DNA from 4 places in the Streptomyces sp. NPDC002232 genome. Region 3 is predicted to be linked to each of the others. Evidence: riboswitches for the same ligand, from Rfam matches in the RefSeq annotation. Region 3 holds a riboswitch; each other region holds the start of a gene.
The links. A riboswitch is a leader RNA that binds a small molecule or an ion and turns the genes downstream of it on or off. The one in region 3 is predicted to bind cyclic di-AMP.
Positions count from the first base shown of each region.

Region 1: another riboswitch for cyclic di-AMP. It lies ahead of ACFYXU_RS24825 (peptidoglycan DD-metalloendopeptidase family protein); the one in region 3 lies ahead of ACFYXU_RS20920 (transglycosylase SLT domain-containing protein).
Region 2: another riboswitch for cyclic di-AMP. It lies ahead of ACFYXU_RS35230 (transglycosylase family protein); the one in region 3 lies ahead of ACFYXU_RS20920 (transglycosylase SLT domain-containing protein).
Region 4: another riboswitch for cyclic di-AMP. It lies ahead of ACFYXU_RS13235 (C40 family peptidase); the one in region 3 lies ahead of ACFYXU_RS20920 (transglycosylase SLT domain-containing protein).

Region 1 is NZ_JBIARV010000005.1:396,494-399,689, reverse strand. Features, by position in the region: gene ACFYXU_RS24835 (DUF6126 family protein) at 1-17, shown strand, start outside; gene ACFYXU_RS24830 (tyrosine-protein phosphatase) at 30-851, opposite strand; cyclic di-AMP (ydaO/yuaA leader) riboswitch at 1,193-1,380, shown strand; gene ACFYXU_RS24825 (peptidoglycan DD-metalloendopeptidase family protein) at 1,385-2,326, shown strand; gene ACFYXU_RS24820 (SGNH/GDSL hydrolase family protein) at 2,498-3,196, shown strand, end outside.
Region 2 is NZ_JBIARV010000008.1:294,730-297,925, reverse strand. Features, by position in the region: gene eno (phosphopyruvate hydratase) at 1-925, opposite strand, end outside; gene ACFYXU_RS35230 (transglycosylase family protein) at 1,308-2,027, opposite strand; cyclic di-AMP (ydaO/yuaA leader) riboswitch at 2,031-2,204, opposite strand; gene ACFYXU_RS35225 (transglycosylase family protein) at 2,463-3,196, opposite strand, start outside.
Region 3 is NZ_JBIARV010000004.1:669,761-672,956, forward strand. Features, by position in the region: gene ACFYXU_RS20915 (phosphoribosyltransferase family protein) at 1-587, shown strand, start outside; gene ACFYXU_RS20920 (transglycosylase SLT domain-containing protein) at 571-1,449, opposite strand; cyclic di-AMP (ydaO/yuaA leader) riboswitch at 1,454-1,638, opposite strand; gene ACFYXU_RS20925 (hypothetical protein) at 1,992-2,594, shown strand; gene ACFYXU_RS20930 (phosphocholine-specific phospholipase C) at 2,686-3,196, opposite strand, start outside.
Region 4 is NZ_JBIARV010000003.1:133,079-136,274, forward strand. Features, by position in the region: gene ACFYXU_RS13225 (8-amino-7-oxononanoate synthase) at 1-796, shown strand, start outside; gene ACFYXU_RS13230 (ATP-binding protein) at 966-1,403, shown strand; gene ACFYXU_RS13235 (C40 family peptidase) at 1,467-1,943, opposite strand; cyclic di-AMP (ydaO/yuaA leader) riboswitch at 1,947-2,153, opposite strand; gene ACFYXU_RS13240 (hypothetical protein) at 2,469-2,774, opposite strand; gene ACFYXU_RS13245 (ATP-dependent Clp protease proteolytic subunit) at 2,782-3,196, opposite strand, start outside.

The DNA of each region.
Region 1 (3,196 bases), on a different contig from region 3:
GCGGGCAGAACCGGTAGCGCTCCGGCTCCTCACGCCTCCGTGAGGAGCAGCTCCCGCAGCCGCTCCCGGGTCTCCGGGGCCAGCTTCAGGCCGTCGGCGAGGTAGGCGTCCACCGAACCCCAGGTCGTCTCGATCGTCTCGAAGGCGGCCCGCAGATACTCCACCCGCGCGTCGAAGAGCGGGCTCAGCAGCTCCATCACCTCGGGCGACATCGCGTCCTCGGCGACGGAGCTGCGGCGCACGTTGTAGCGGCGGTGCGGGTCGTTCGACTTCACGTAGTCGGCCTCGATCGCCTCCCGCTCGACGCCGATCGCGAGCAGCGTGATCGCGATGCCGAGACCGGCCCGGTCCTTCCCGGCCGCGCAGTGCATCAGGGCCGGGACGCTCTCCTCCGCCATGGAGTGGAGGATCCGGCTGTGCTCCGGGGTCCGCTCGACGATCATCCTCCGGTACGAGTCGGTCATCCGGGCGGCGGCCTTGCCGTCCCCGAGGATCTCCCGGAGCTGCGCGATCTCGCCGCCGCGCACCAGCTTCCAGAACTCCTTGCCGTCGGCCGGGTCGCTGAGCGGTATGTTCACGTTCCGCACGCCGGGCAGCTCGACGTCCGCGCCCTCCACCTTCCGGTCCGACTCGTTGCGGAAGTCGAAGACCGTGTGCAGGCCGAGCGAGGCGAGGAAGGCGGCGTCGTCCTCCGTCGCGTGGGCCAGGTGGCCGCTGCGGAAGAGGCGGCCCGGGCGGACGGCGCGCCCGTCCGCCGTCGGCAGGCCGGCCACGTCCCGGAAGTTGCGGACCCCCGCGAGCTCGGGCTCGGCGGCATCGGCGGGCGGGACCTGCGGCAGCTGCTGCGTCACGGCTGCTCCTGTTCTGTAGATCGGTTCCTGGGGCAATCATCTCTTTCCCGGACCCGGGCACGCACCCCCTCGGACGGGAATGGGTGATCTGTCCGTATTGAGGGTTTAGCGGTAACCCGCCCCGGTTGCAGGGGAGATGGGGATCGGCGCGTGAGCAGCGTCATAAACGTGACGGACCGTGCCTGATCGTCTTTTCCAAATACCCCCGGGAAAAGGGAGATCGAAGGACCGTCATCCACGGAGGGTGACCGGAATTCCGGCCGGACGACCCGCGATCCCGGAGTGCGTGGAATTCGCGGCTTGTTCGCCCCGACCCCACTCGTCTAGCGTCGCGCTCACTTCCGGACGGACCGCCGAATCCTGCCACCGACCGGATTCCACACTCACCCGTACGAGGCAGGAGCGGGGGACCCAGGTACTACGCCGATCCCTCGAAGAAGGACGGCTCGGGGTGAAGTCGCGTGCAGACGCGGCCGGACATCTCCAGTCCGAACCCGACAGCTCACCTCGCAGGCGCCGGAGAGGAATTCGCCATGCCCGCATCGGGTAAGCACCGCCGCGTCAAGTCCAGCCGCCTGACCCGCGGCATCGCCGCCGCCGGCACCGGCGGCGCCGTCGTCGCCCTCCCGCTCCTCGGAGCCACCGGCGCCCACGCCGCCGAGCAGGCCGCCCCGGCCGCCGCTCCCGCCCACGCCGTCGCCCAGGTGAAGGCCGCCGCCGTCCAGGCCGCGCCCACCACCACGAAGGCCGCGCCGAAGACGTACTCCGTCGTCCGGGGCGACTACCTCTCGAAGATCGCCGCCGAGCACCACGTCAAGGGCGGCTGGCAGAAGCTCTACCAGGACAACCGTCAGGTCGTCGGCGAGGACCCCGCGCTGATCCTGCCCGGGATGAAGCTCACCCTCGGCGCCAAGGGCACTGCCGAGCCCGCCGCGCACCAGAGCGAGGCGAGCACCGGCAAGAACGGCGACACCCCGCGCGCCTCGCGCAGCAGCGAGCGCTCCTCGGCCCCGGCCGCCGCCCCCGCGTCCGCCCCGGCGTCGTCCTCCTCGGCCGGCACGACCTCCTCCTCCGGCTGGGTCGCCCCGGTCAGCGGCGGCACCGGCACCGCGTACAAGGCCTCGGGCTCCATGTGGTCCTCCGGCTACCACACCGGTGTCGACTTCATCGCCTCGACCGGCACCACCGTCGTCGCGGTGGGCCCCGGCACCGTCTACTCCGCCGGTGACGGCGGCGCGTACGGCAACCAGGTCGTCATCCAGCACGCCGACGGCACCTTCTCGCAGTACGCCCACCTGTCCTCGATCTCCGTCTCCGCCGGCCAGACCGTCACCGGCGGCCAGCAGATCGGCCTCTCCGGCGCCACCGGCAACGTCACCGGCCCGCACCTGCACTTCGAGATGCGGACCGGCCCGGAGTACGGCTCCGACATCGACCCGCTGGCGGCCCTCCGTCAGCACGGCGTGAACATCTGACGCTCCTTCGGAGCCCCTCGGCGCCTCGCACCGCCTCAGGCCCGGCACTCATGTGCCGGGCCTGAGGCGTATTCCGTTTTGGGGGAATCTTTATCGGTGGCATATGTCACCCGTCGTCAACCCCTCCTTACGGTCGCGTAGGTCACACGGAAAGGTGAAGGATGTGCTCCCGTGGCAGACGATTCGAGATCAAGAGACAAGAACGCATTCGGGTCGTACGCGGCGATCGGCGACAGCTTCACCGAGGGCGTCGGAGACCCCGGGCCCGACGGGACGTACGTCGGCTGGGCGGACCGCTTCGCGGTCCTGCTCGCCGACCAGCTGCCGGAGCACGACGGCTTCCGCTACGCCAACCTGGCCGTACGCGGGCGCCTCCTCGACCAGATCGTGGCGGAACAGGTCCCGCGGGCGAAGGAACTCGCCCCCGACCTGGTGACCTTCTGCGCGGGCGGCAACGACATCATCCGCCCCGGAACGGACCCCGACGAGGTGGCCGAGCGCTTCGAGCGCGCCGTCGCCGACCTCTCCTCCGCCGTCGGCACCGTCATGGTGACCACCGGCTTCGACACCCGCGGCGTGGCCCTCCTCAAGCACCTGCGCGGCAAGATCGCCACGTACAACGGTCACGTCCGGGCCATCGCGGACCGCTACGGCTGCCCGGTCCTCGACCTCTGGTCGCTGAGGTCCGTCCAGGACCGGCGCGCCTGGGACGACGACCGGCTGCACCTCTCGCCCGAGGGCCACACCCGGGTCGCCCTGCGCGCCGCCCAGGTCGTCGGCCTGCCGGTGCCCGCCGACCCGGACCAGCACTGGCCGCCGGTCCCGCCGCGCGGCACGCTGGAGGTGCGCCGCGACGACATCCACTGGGCC
Region 2 (3,196 bases), on a different contig from region 3:
TCTGGACCTTGGCGCCCAGCTTGTCGGTGAGGACCTTCCAGCCGGCCCAGTCGTCCTCGTACAGCGGGTCCTCGATGGAGACCATCGGGTACGCGGAGACGAGCTCCTCGTAGTACTCGGTCATCTCGGCGGCCGAGCGGGACTTGCCCTCGAACTCGTAGACGCCGTCCTTGTAGAACTCGGACGCGGCGACGTCGAGCGCGAGCGCGACGTCGGTGCCCGGGGCGTAGCCGGCCTCCTTGATGGCCTCGATGATGAGGTCCAGGGCGGCGCGGTTCGACTCGAGGTTCGGGGCGAAGCCGCCCTCGTCGCCGAGGCCGGTGGAGAGGCCCTTGCGCTTCAGGACGGCCTTGAGCGTGTGGTAGATCTCGGCGCCCCAGCGGAGGGCCTCGGAGAAGGACTCCGCGCCGATCGGGGCGATCATGAACTCCTGGATGTCGACGTTGGAGTCGGCGTGCGACCCACCGTTGAGGATGTTCATCATCGGAACGGGCAGCAGGTGCGCGTTCGGGCCGCCGAGGTAGCGGAAGAGCGGGAGGTCGCTGGCCTCGGAGGCGGCGTGCGCGACGGCGAGGGAGACGCCGAGGATGGCGTTGGCGCCGAGCGAGCCCTTGTTCTCCGTGGCGTCCAGGTCGAACATGGCCTGGTCGATCAGGCGCTGCTCGGTGGCGTCGTAGCCGACGAGCTCCGGGCCGATCTGCTCGATGACGGCGAGGACGGCCTTCTCGACACCCTTGCCCTGGTAGCGGTTGGGGTCACCGTCGCGAAGCTCGATGGCCTCGAACGCACCGGTGGAGGCGCCGGACGGAACAGCAGCACGGCCGGTGCTGCCGTCGTCGAGGCCGACCTCGACCTCGACCGTGGGGTTGCCTCGGGAGTCCAGGATTTCCCGGGCTACGACGACGTCGATGGACGGCACGAGCATCTCCTTCTGGGATGTGACGCTGGATGTGACGCAAGGTCGGTGCAGGGTCGCTCGGCCTTGCGACACGAGCCTAACCGGCCCGGAGGCTCCCGCCCGCCGCGCGCCCGCCCCCTGGGACGAAAAAGGACCCGAGGGCACCCATCCCGGGACGAAGGACCCGGGATCTACTGGGCGGTAACACTCGGAACCGTCAGCTTTCCCTCACGGACGCGGGACCGTCGGCCTCTCCGTAATAAGGGGAGAGCGCGGTACGGGGTCTCCCCCCGACAAGGGGAGACCCCGGTCCGGCGCGCACGGGGGAAGGGCGCGCCGGACCGGGGTGGTCACCGCGGGAGGGTCGTCGGGGCCGCGTGAGCCGCCGGACTCACGCGAGCCGCCGGGCTCACTTCAGGTGGAGCTGCTGACCCGGGTAGATCAGGTCGGCGTTCTCGACGACGTCCTTGTTCAGCTCGAAGAGCTTGGCCCAGCCGCCCTTGGTGCCGTGCGCCTGAGCGATCTTGGAGAGGGTGTCGCCGGCGGCGACCTTGTACTCGCCGTCGCCCTTCTTGACCTTCTTGCCGGTGGGCGTGGTGACGGTCTTCTTGGCGTCGGCCTTCGGGGCCTGGCGCTGCTCGCTGCGGCTGGTCGGCTGCTCGGCGCGGCGCTCCTGCTGCGGGGCGGCCTGCTGCTTCGGCGCGGCCTGCTGCTGGGGCTGCTGCTGCGGGGTCTCGGCGGAGCCGCCGTCGTAGGAGGCGCCCGAGAGGCCGACGCCGCAGTTCGGCCAGGCACCCTTGCCCTGGCCGGCGAGGACCTTCTCGGCCACGGCGATCTGCTGGTCCTTGGAGGCCAGGTCGGCGCGCGAGGCGTAGGAGGTGCCCCCGAAGGCGGCCCAGGTGGAGTTGGTGAACTGAAGGCCGCCGTAGAAGCCGTTGCCGGTGTTGATGGACCAGTTGCCACCGGACTCGCACTGGGCGACGGTGTCCCACTCGGCGGACGTGGCGGCCGAGGCGGTGCCCGCGCTCAGCAGCGGGGCGGCGACGGCGACACCGGTGACGCCGACGAGCGCGGCGACCTGGGTGGCCTTGGAGGGACGACGGTGTTTGCCCTTGGCGGAAAACAGCATGGAGATTCTCCTCACCGACGCCTGTGAGGTGAGCTGTCGGGTTCGGGCCGGAAAGTTGCCCGGCCGCGTGTCCTAGCACGCGGCTTCACCCCAAGCCGGTCGTCGGCCGTCTGTCTCGACGGCCGGGCCCGGCACTTACCTTGGGTCCCCCACTCCTGCCTTCGGCGCTTGCGCGACGACTGTTCCCATCGGCCGACGGCAGGATTCGGCGATTCGGACGACGGGGCCCGCGGTGGCGAGCGGTGACGACCGTAGACACAGACCCACCGGAAGTTCAAAGAGGCCCATTGCGGAAAAATCGACCTTACTTGCCTTCCGGTGGGCGGCGTTTGTGCAGGTGGGGGCCAGCGGGAGCAGAGTGCGCGGACGTGACACGCCAGTTGGGGCGAAGAGACCCATGTCTCACTTGCCCAGAACCGGACATAAGGCCGCGAACTAACCTTCCTTCGCCGTCGAACCCGCCGTCAGGTCAAGGCTCTGACCAGGCAGGATGAGGTCCGGATCGGTGCCCACCGTCCGGCGGTTGGCGTCATAGAGGGCGGTCCAGCCTCCGGAGAGTTCGTTCTTCTGTGCAATTCGGGACAGGCTGTCGCCCGGCCGCACGGTGTACGCGCCCGAAGCGCCCTGACTGTCCGTTACGTCCGAATTCTTCGCGTCGTCAGTCACCAGCGTGGCGTCCACCTTCTCCGCGGGCTGGTCCGGGGAGTCGGTCGCGTCCGAGGCGTGGCGGCCCGATTCGGCCGAACTGTCCGGCTTGCCGGACTCCTCCGGGGCGGCGTCGCCCCGGTGCTTGCCGGTGCCCGGCGTGGCCGACGGAGCGTCACCCTTCGGCGTCTCGGACGAATCAGGCGTACCGGGCGTAACGGACGCGTCGGGCATGGCCGGGGTCGCGGGGGTCGCCGGGGTGGCGGGCTCGGCCGGAGCGGCGGAGGTCGCCGGGGCGGTCGGAGCGGTCGGCTTCGCGGGGGTCGTGGGCGTGGCGGACCGCTCGGGCGTCGCCTCGGAGGTCTTGGGGGCGGCCTGGGCGTCCGGGGTCCGGTTGGACTCGGGGAGCGGGCCGCCGGGAGTCGTCGGGACGGCGAGCGGGCCGGGATCGACCCCGGTGGCTCTGCCGTCGTTCTTCAGGCCGGCGATCGGGGCGCAGGTGGCCCACTCCTCGCTGCCCTTGG
Region 3 (3,196 bases):
AGGACGCGGACGGCGTCGTCCTGTTCGCCCACGGCAGCGGCAGCAGCTGTCACAGTCCCCGGAACCGGGCGGTCGCCGCGGCGCTGAACCGGGCGGGCCTCGGGACGCTGCTCTTCGACCTGCTGACCGAGGCGGAGGCGACCGACCGGGCCCATGTGTTCGACACCCCGCTCCTCGCCGGGCGGCTCGCCGGGGCCACGGAGTGGCTGGCCGCGCGGCCCGAGAGCACCGGGCTGCCGCTCGGGTACTTCGGCGCGAGCACGGGTGCCGCCGCGGCCCTGTGGGCCGCGGGCGACCCCGCGTCCCCGGTGAGCGCCGTCGTCTCGCGCGGCGGCCGGCCGGACCTGGCGGCCGAGCACCTGGCCGCGGTGCGCGCCCCCACGCTCCTGGTGGTGGGCGGTGCGGACGCGCTGGTCCTGGACCTCAACCGGCGGGCGCTGGCGCTGCTGCGCTGTGAGAACCGGCTCGCCGTGGTGGGGGGCGCCGGGCATCTCTTCGAGGAGCCCGGCGCCCTGGAGGAGGTGGCGGACCTCGCCACCTCCTGGTTCGCCGGGCACTTCCGGCGGGGGATCAGTACGCCGAGTTGACGTTGTCGATGGAGCCGTAGCGGTCGGCCGCGTAGTTGCAGGCGGCGGTGATGTTGGCGACCGGGTCGAACAGGTCCATGGACGTGCCGGGCACGTGGTAGGCCAGGAAGGTCGGCTGGATGACCTGGAGGAGGCCCTTCGAGGGGGTGCCGGCGACCGCGTTGGAGTCCCACAGGTTGATGGCCTGGGGGTTTCCGGAGGACTCGCGCATGACGTTGCGGTAGATCCCGTCGTAGGACCCGGGGATGCCGCGCTGGCCCATGATGGCCAGCGACTCGCGGATCCAGCCGTCGAGGTTGTCGGCGTAGTTCGTCGCGGCGATCGGGGCCGCCTTGACGGCGGAGGGGGCGGCGACGGCGGGAGCGGCCGCGGCGGCGGAGGAGCCCGTTCCGGTGGCGACGGCCGGGGTGGCGCGACGCTCGGAGCGGCTCGCCCGCTCGGTCGCGGCGGACTTCTTCGCCTCGGCGTGAGTGGCCTTCGCGGCATCCCGACGAATCGTCAGTTCAAGGCCCGGGCGAATGAGTGACGGATTGTCACCCACGACGCTCTTGTTGGCCTGGTAAAGGCTCTTCCAGCCGCCCTGAATTCCCTTCTTGTGGGCGATCAGGGAAAGCGAGTCGCCGCTCACCACGGTGTAGGTGCGGGCGGCGGCCGGGGCCGCGGGGGCCTTGACGGTGATCGTCGCGGCCGGAGAGGCGGGCGCCTGGACGGCGGCCTGAGGGGCGCCGGACAGGGGTGCGGCGCCGGCGACGGCCGGGGCGATGAGCGGCAGGGTCAGGGCGACGCCACCGGTTCCGACCAGGGCGAAGCCGCGGGAGACGTGGCCGAGACGGGGACGGCGGTGCTTACCGAAAGCAGGCATGACGGTTTCCTCTCCGGCGCCTGCGGGGTGAGCTGTCGGGTTCGGACGGGAGATGTCCGGCCGCGCGCACGCGGCTGCACCCCGAGCCGTTCCGGAATCCGGACCGGCGTATTCGTGGGTCCCCCGCTCCTGCCGTCGGGTGAAAAGGGACGTTGAGCGAGCGGCGGCAGGATTGGGCGTTCCGCTCGAATGGAGGTGACCGTAGGCCAGTAATGCGACGGATAACAAGAGGAGTGGATGCCGGGTAAGGGGAAAAGGATCACGGAATTCGGAGAATTCAAGATCGACGCAGTCATCGGGGCGTCGAACTTCCTTGCCGGGCAAGGGGTGGGCGGAGATGCCGCGAACCGGCGGGGCCCGTCCAGTGAGTCGCGTCACCCAGGGCGCAATGTCCGAATAGGTCTTTTCATTCCGCACTGGGTAAATCGAGCGGAAATCACCGCCTCGGGGGGGTGACGTGGGCGACTCTCCGGGGTGGCTTAAAAGTCGCAAAACAGACATTCATCCTGAAAAATGGAGGAAGTCGACCCAGGAGTCATCCCATGCCGCCCACCGCCCCCGTCCTCAGCCCCGACGGCCTCGACCGCGAGGCGGCCGCACTCTTCGAGAGCGCCACCTGGCAGCGGATCGTCACGGACTGGACCGCCCCCGAGGCGTCACCACCGGCCGGGGAGGGCTGGCGGGAGCTGCTCAGCGTCCCGGTCGACCGGCTCGTGGCCGACGCCCTCGCGGCCCTGCCGCCTGCGCTCCCCGGCGAGCGCCGCCTCCCCGGACGGCTCGGAGCCGTGCTGCCGGACCGCCTCCACGCCTGGCGCCGCGTCGGGCAGGCCGAGCTGCGCCCCTCCGTGCACCTCGGCTACGCGCGCCTGGTGCTCACGGAGTGGGGCTGGCAGAACGCCCCGTACAAGCTGCGTGACGCCCGTGGCGCGCGCTGCGTCTGCGGCGCCCTCCTCGCCGCCCACCGCCTCGGCTACGGAGGGGCGGACACCATGCACGAGGCGGCCGCCTGGATCATGACCGAGCTCCGGTCCCGCGGCTGGCACGGCCTGATCGGCCCGTGGAACCGGGCGCCCGGCCGTACGGCCGACGACGCGGTGGCGCTCCTCGACGCCACGGTCCGCCGGGCGGCGCTCGCCGGGCGCTGACCGCGCGCCACCGGCCCCATGGCCTGGTGCCGCGCCCCCGGCCGGGGCCGGGCGGCGGCCCGAAGGCCGTCGCCCGGCATGCGGGGGAAGGTCAGCCGCTGACGCTCGGTGCGCCGTTCTCGATGTGGCCGGTGTACCGGCGCGACCAGGTCCCGTCGATGTCGGCGAGGATCGTGAAGTCGTACCAGCCGCCGTTGTACGCCACGGCGTTGAAGTAGTCCTCGCGGCTGGAGTTCGCCGGCACCGTGTAGGTCCACGGGCCGTCCGAGCGGTACGCGTTCGAGCGGATGGTGAAGGTGACCGGGCCGGCGGAACTGTTGGTCATCCGGAACCACAGTGCCGTCTTGCCCGTTCCCGGATCGGGTGCGTACCGCGCGGCCACCTCGACGGCCTTGCCGGCCTTGGATGCGTCCCCGATGAACCGGCGCAGGAAGCGGTTGGGGCCCATCATCGAGATGTCGTACTTGCCCGAGCCCGACCCCAGGCCGATGTTGAAGAAGTCCGTGGCCGTGTCACCGGGGTCGACGGTGTACTGCCAGGCGGCCGTGTCCCGGTACTGGTGCGGATGGATCGAGAAGTGCGCCGGCCGCCTGGCCTCCGCG
Region 4 (3,196 bases), on a different contig from region 3:
CCTGATCGTCTCCGACGCCTCCAACCACGCCTCGATCGTCGACGGCTGCCGCCTCGCGCGCGCCGAGACCGCCGTCGTCCCGCACACCGACCCGGAGGCCGTCGCCAAGACCCTGGACGCCCACCCGGGGCGCCGGGCGCTGGTCGTCAGCGACTCCGTCTTCTCCGTCGACGGCGACAGGGCCCCGCTGCGTGAGCTCGCCGACGCCTGCCGCGCGCACGGCGCCGGACTGGTCGTCGACGACGCGCACGGCTTCGGCGTCCTGGGCGACGGCGGGCGCGGGGCCCCGCACGAGGCCGGGCTCGCGGGCGACGCGGACGTCGTCGCCACCCTGACCCTGTCGAAGTCCCTCGGCAGCCAGGGCGGCGCCGTCCTCGGCCCGGCCCGGGTGATCGAACACCTGGTCAACGCGGCGCGCACCTTCATCTTCGACACCGGGCTCGCCCCGGCCGCCGCGGGCGGCGCGCTCGCCAGCCTGCGTCTCATCGCCGCCGAGCCGGACCTCGCCGGGCGGGCACGTGCGGTCGCCACCACCCTGCACCGGCTGCTCACGGGGGCCGGGCTCACCGCCGCGCGGCCCGACGCTGCCGTCGTCTCGGTCCACGCGCCCTCCCCGGAGGCGGCGCTGCGCTGGGCTGCGGACTGCCGCGAACAGGGCCTCGCGGTGGGCTGCTTCCGGCCCCCGTCCGTCCCGGACGGCATCTCGCGGCTGCGCCTCACGGCGCGGGCCGATCTGTCGGACGCGGAGATCGGGCGCGCGGTGGAGACGATCCTGCGGACCGCGCCGACCGTCTGACATCCCGTCGGGATTCCCAAGCTCGTTCATCGGCAGCAGAGTTCACCGCATCGGGCGACAGATGGGACATATCTTGGTGGAACGCCCGCCGGAGCGGCAGGATCGGTGGGACTCTGACGCGAAGCGCGATCCGGGGCCGAAGCCCCGGCGGGAAAGGGACAGCGTCGCCATGGCAGACCATCAGGAAGCATCCGTCACGCTGCCGAGCGACCCGGCGTCGGTGTCCACGGCCCGGCGCTATGTCGCCGAGGTCCTCGACGGGTGGGGCCTCGACGATGCCGACGACCTGGTGGACGCGATCCGTCTGATGGTCTCGGAGCTGGCGACGAACGCGGTCGTGCACACCTTCGGCCAGTCGCCGACCTTCACGGTCGACGTCCGCCTGGAGCGCGAGGAGCGGCTGCACATCGGGGTCACGGACAGCCACCCCCGGTGGCCCCGCCGGCTCCCGGCGGCGGTCCAGCAGGACAACGGGCGGGGCATGGTCATCATCCGGTCCCTGGCCGCCGAGGCGGGCGGCCGGCTCTCGGTCACTCCGACCGAGGAGGGCGGCAAGACGGTCTGGGTCACCCTCCCGTGGATCCGGGCGGCCGCCTCGTACGCCTGACGCCCCGGTCCCGGGGTGCGGCGGCGCCACCGCACCCCGGGACCGCTCAGTGCCCGGCGGGCCTCATCGGACGCGGCCGTAGGAGACCTTCGACGTCCAGATCTTGTCGAGCTTCACCCAGGATCCCGTCTTGGGCGAGTGCCAGATCTTGCCGCTTCCGGCGTAGATGCCCACGTGGTAGACGCTCCCGCCCGAGTGGAAGAAGACCAGGTCCCCCTTCTGTCTGCCGGACGCGGAGATGTGCCGGGTCTTGTTGTACTGCTGCTGCGCGGTGCGGGGCAGCGACTTGCCCGCCTTCTTGTACGCGTAGAGCGTCAGACCGGAGCAGTCGAACCTCGTGGGTCCGGAGCTTCCGTACCGGTACGGAGCCCCCTTCTTGGACGCGGCGACGCTCAGTGCCTTGTTCGCGTATGTCGTGGCTGCCTGGGCCTCCGACGCCGCACCCGGTGCGAGCATCGTGCCGCCGACGGCGGCGAGGGTGAGAGCCGAGACGGCTCCGGCCCGGGACAGCAGGGACGGGACGTGCATCTGCGCAGTCATGCGCAACCCTTCGTCAGCCGCCTGCGAAGGATGACCTGTCGGGTTCGGGCTGGCGAAGATGCCCGGCCGCGGCTGCGGCTTCACCCCAAGGGACGTCCTCGCTGCGGAAACAGCGCGTACGTCCCGTACTGCTCGGGTCCTCCACTCCTGCCGATCCACTCCTGTCGACCAGACATCCGGGACAGCGGCAGGACTCGGCGTCCGCCCGGACCGCCCCGCCTCGGATGGCGGGGGCTTGTCGTCGACAGGGATCTTGACCCACAACGAGGGTGAAATCCGAGCTGAAACGGCGATATGTGAGGCTCCTCACGACTGATCCATTCAGGTGGACAGGCAGCTTTCGTGATCGTCGGAGGGGTCGCCGACGAGCCCCGCACCAGCAACGGAATGACTGGTTCCGCCAGATGCGTACACCTGTTGTGCAACTCACCCCGCACATTTGTCGACTCGTCGACTACGCCGAACGGGGGAGCGATTCCGCTCCCTCTGTCGGCCGTCCGGACCTCGACACGACATGCCGGAATGTCAACTCGCACGCGGGTCCGGGACGGTGACGCGACCGGTCCGGCGCTCTCCGTCCAAGACCCGTAGGGCGCGCGCCAGGGTGTCCGCGTGCACCTCGCTCTCGCCCCGCGCGTGCATGAGCGTCAGGGCCTCGCGCAGCGCCACCGCGCGTCCCACCAGGGCCTGAGCCGCCCTCAGCGCCCCGTAGGTGTGGGTGCTCCTGGACGGGTTGATCTTCCCCAGGAGGTCGACGACTTCGAGGTAGGCGTCGACCAACTCGCCCTCGGCCCGGGTCAGTGCGGGCAGCGGCGGCGGCTCGGGCACCACGGCCGGCTCACCACGCCGCGCCGGCGTCGCGCCGGCTCGTGATCACCTGGTCCACCAGGCCGTACGCGACGGCCGCCGGGGCGTCCAGGACGGTGAGGCGGTCGATGTCGGCGTCGATCCGCTCCCGGCTCCGCCCGGTGTACTCGGTGAGCATCCCGGCCACCAGTGCGCGCTGCCGCAGCAACTCGCGCGCGTGGATGTCCAGGTCGCTCGGCTGCCCCTGGAGGGGTTCGTCCATGGCCGGCTGACGGAGCGTGACACGGGCGCCGGGGAGGGCGAGCCGCTTGCCGGGGGTGCCGGCGGCGAGCAGGACGGCGGCCGTGGACGCGGCCTGGCCCAGACAGGTGGTCGCCACGTCGCAGGAGAGCGTCCGCATCGTGTCGTGGACGGCGGTCATGGAGCTGATCGAGCCGCCGGGGGAG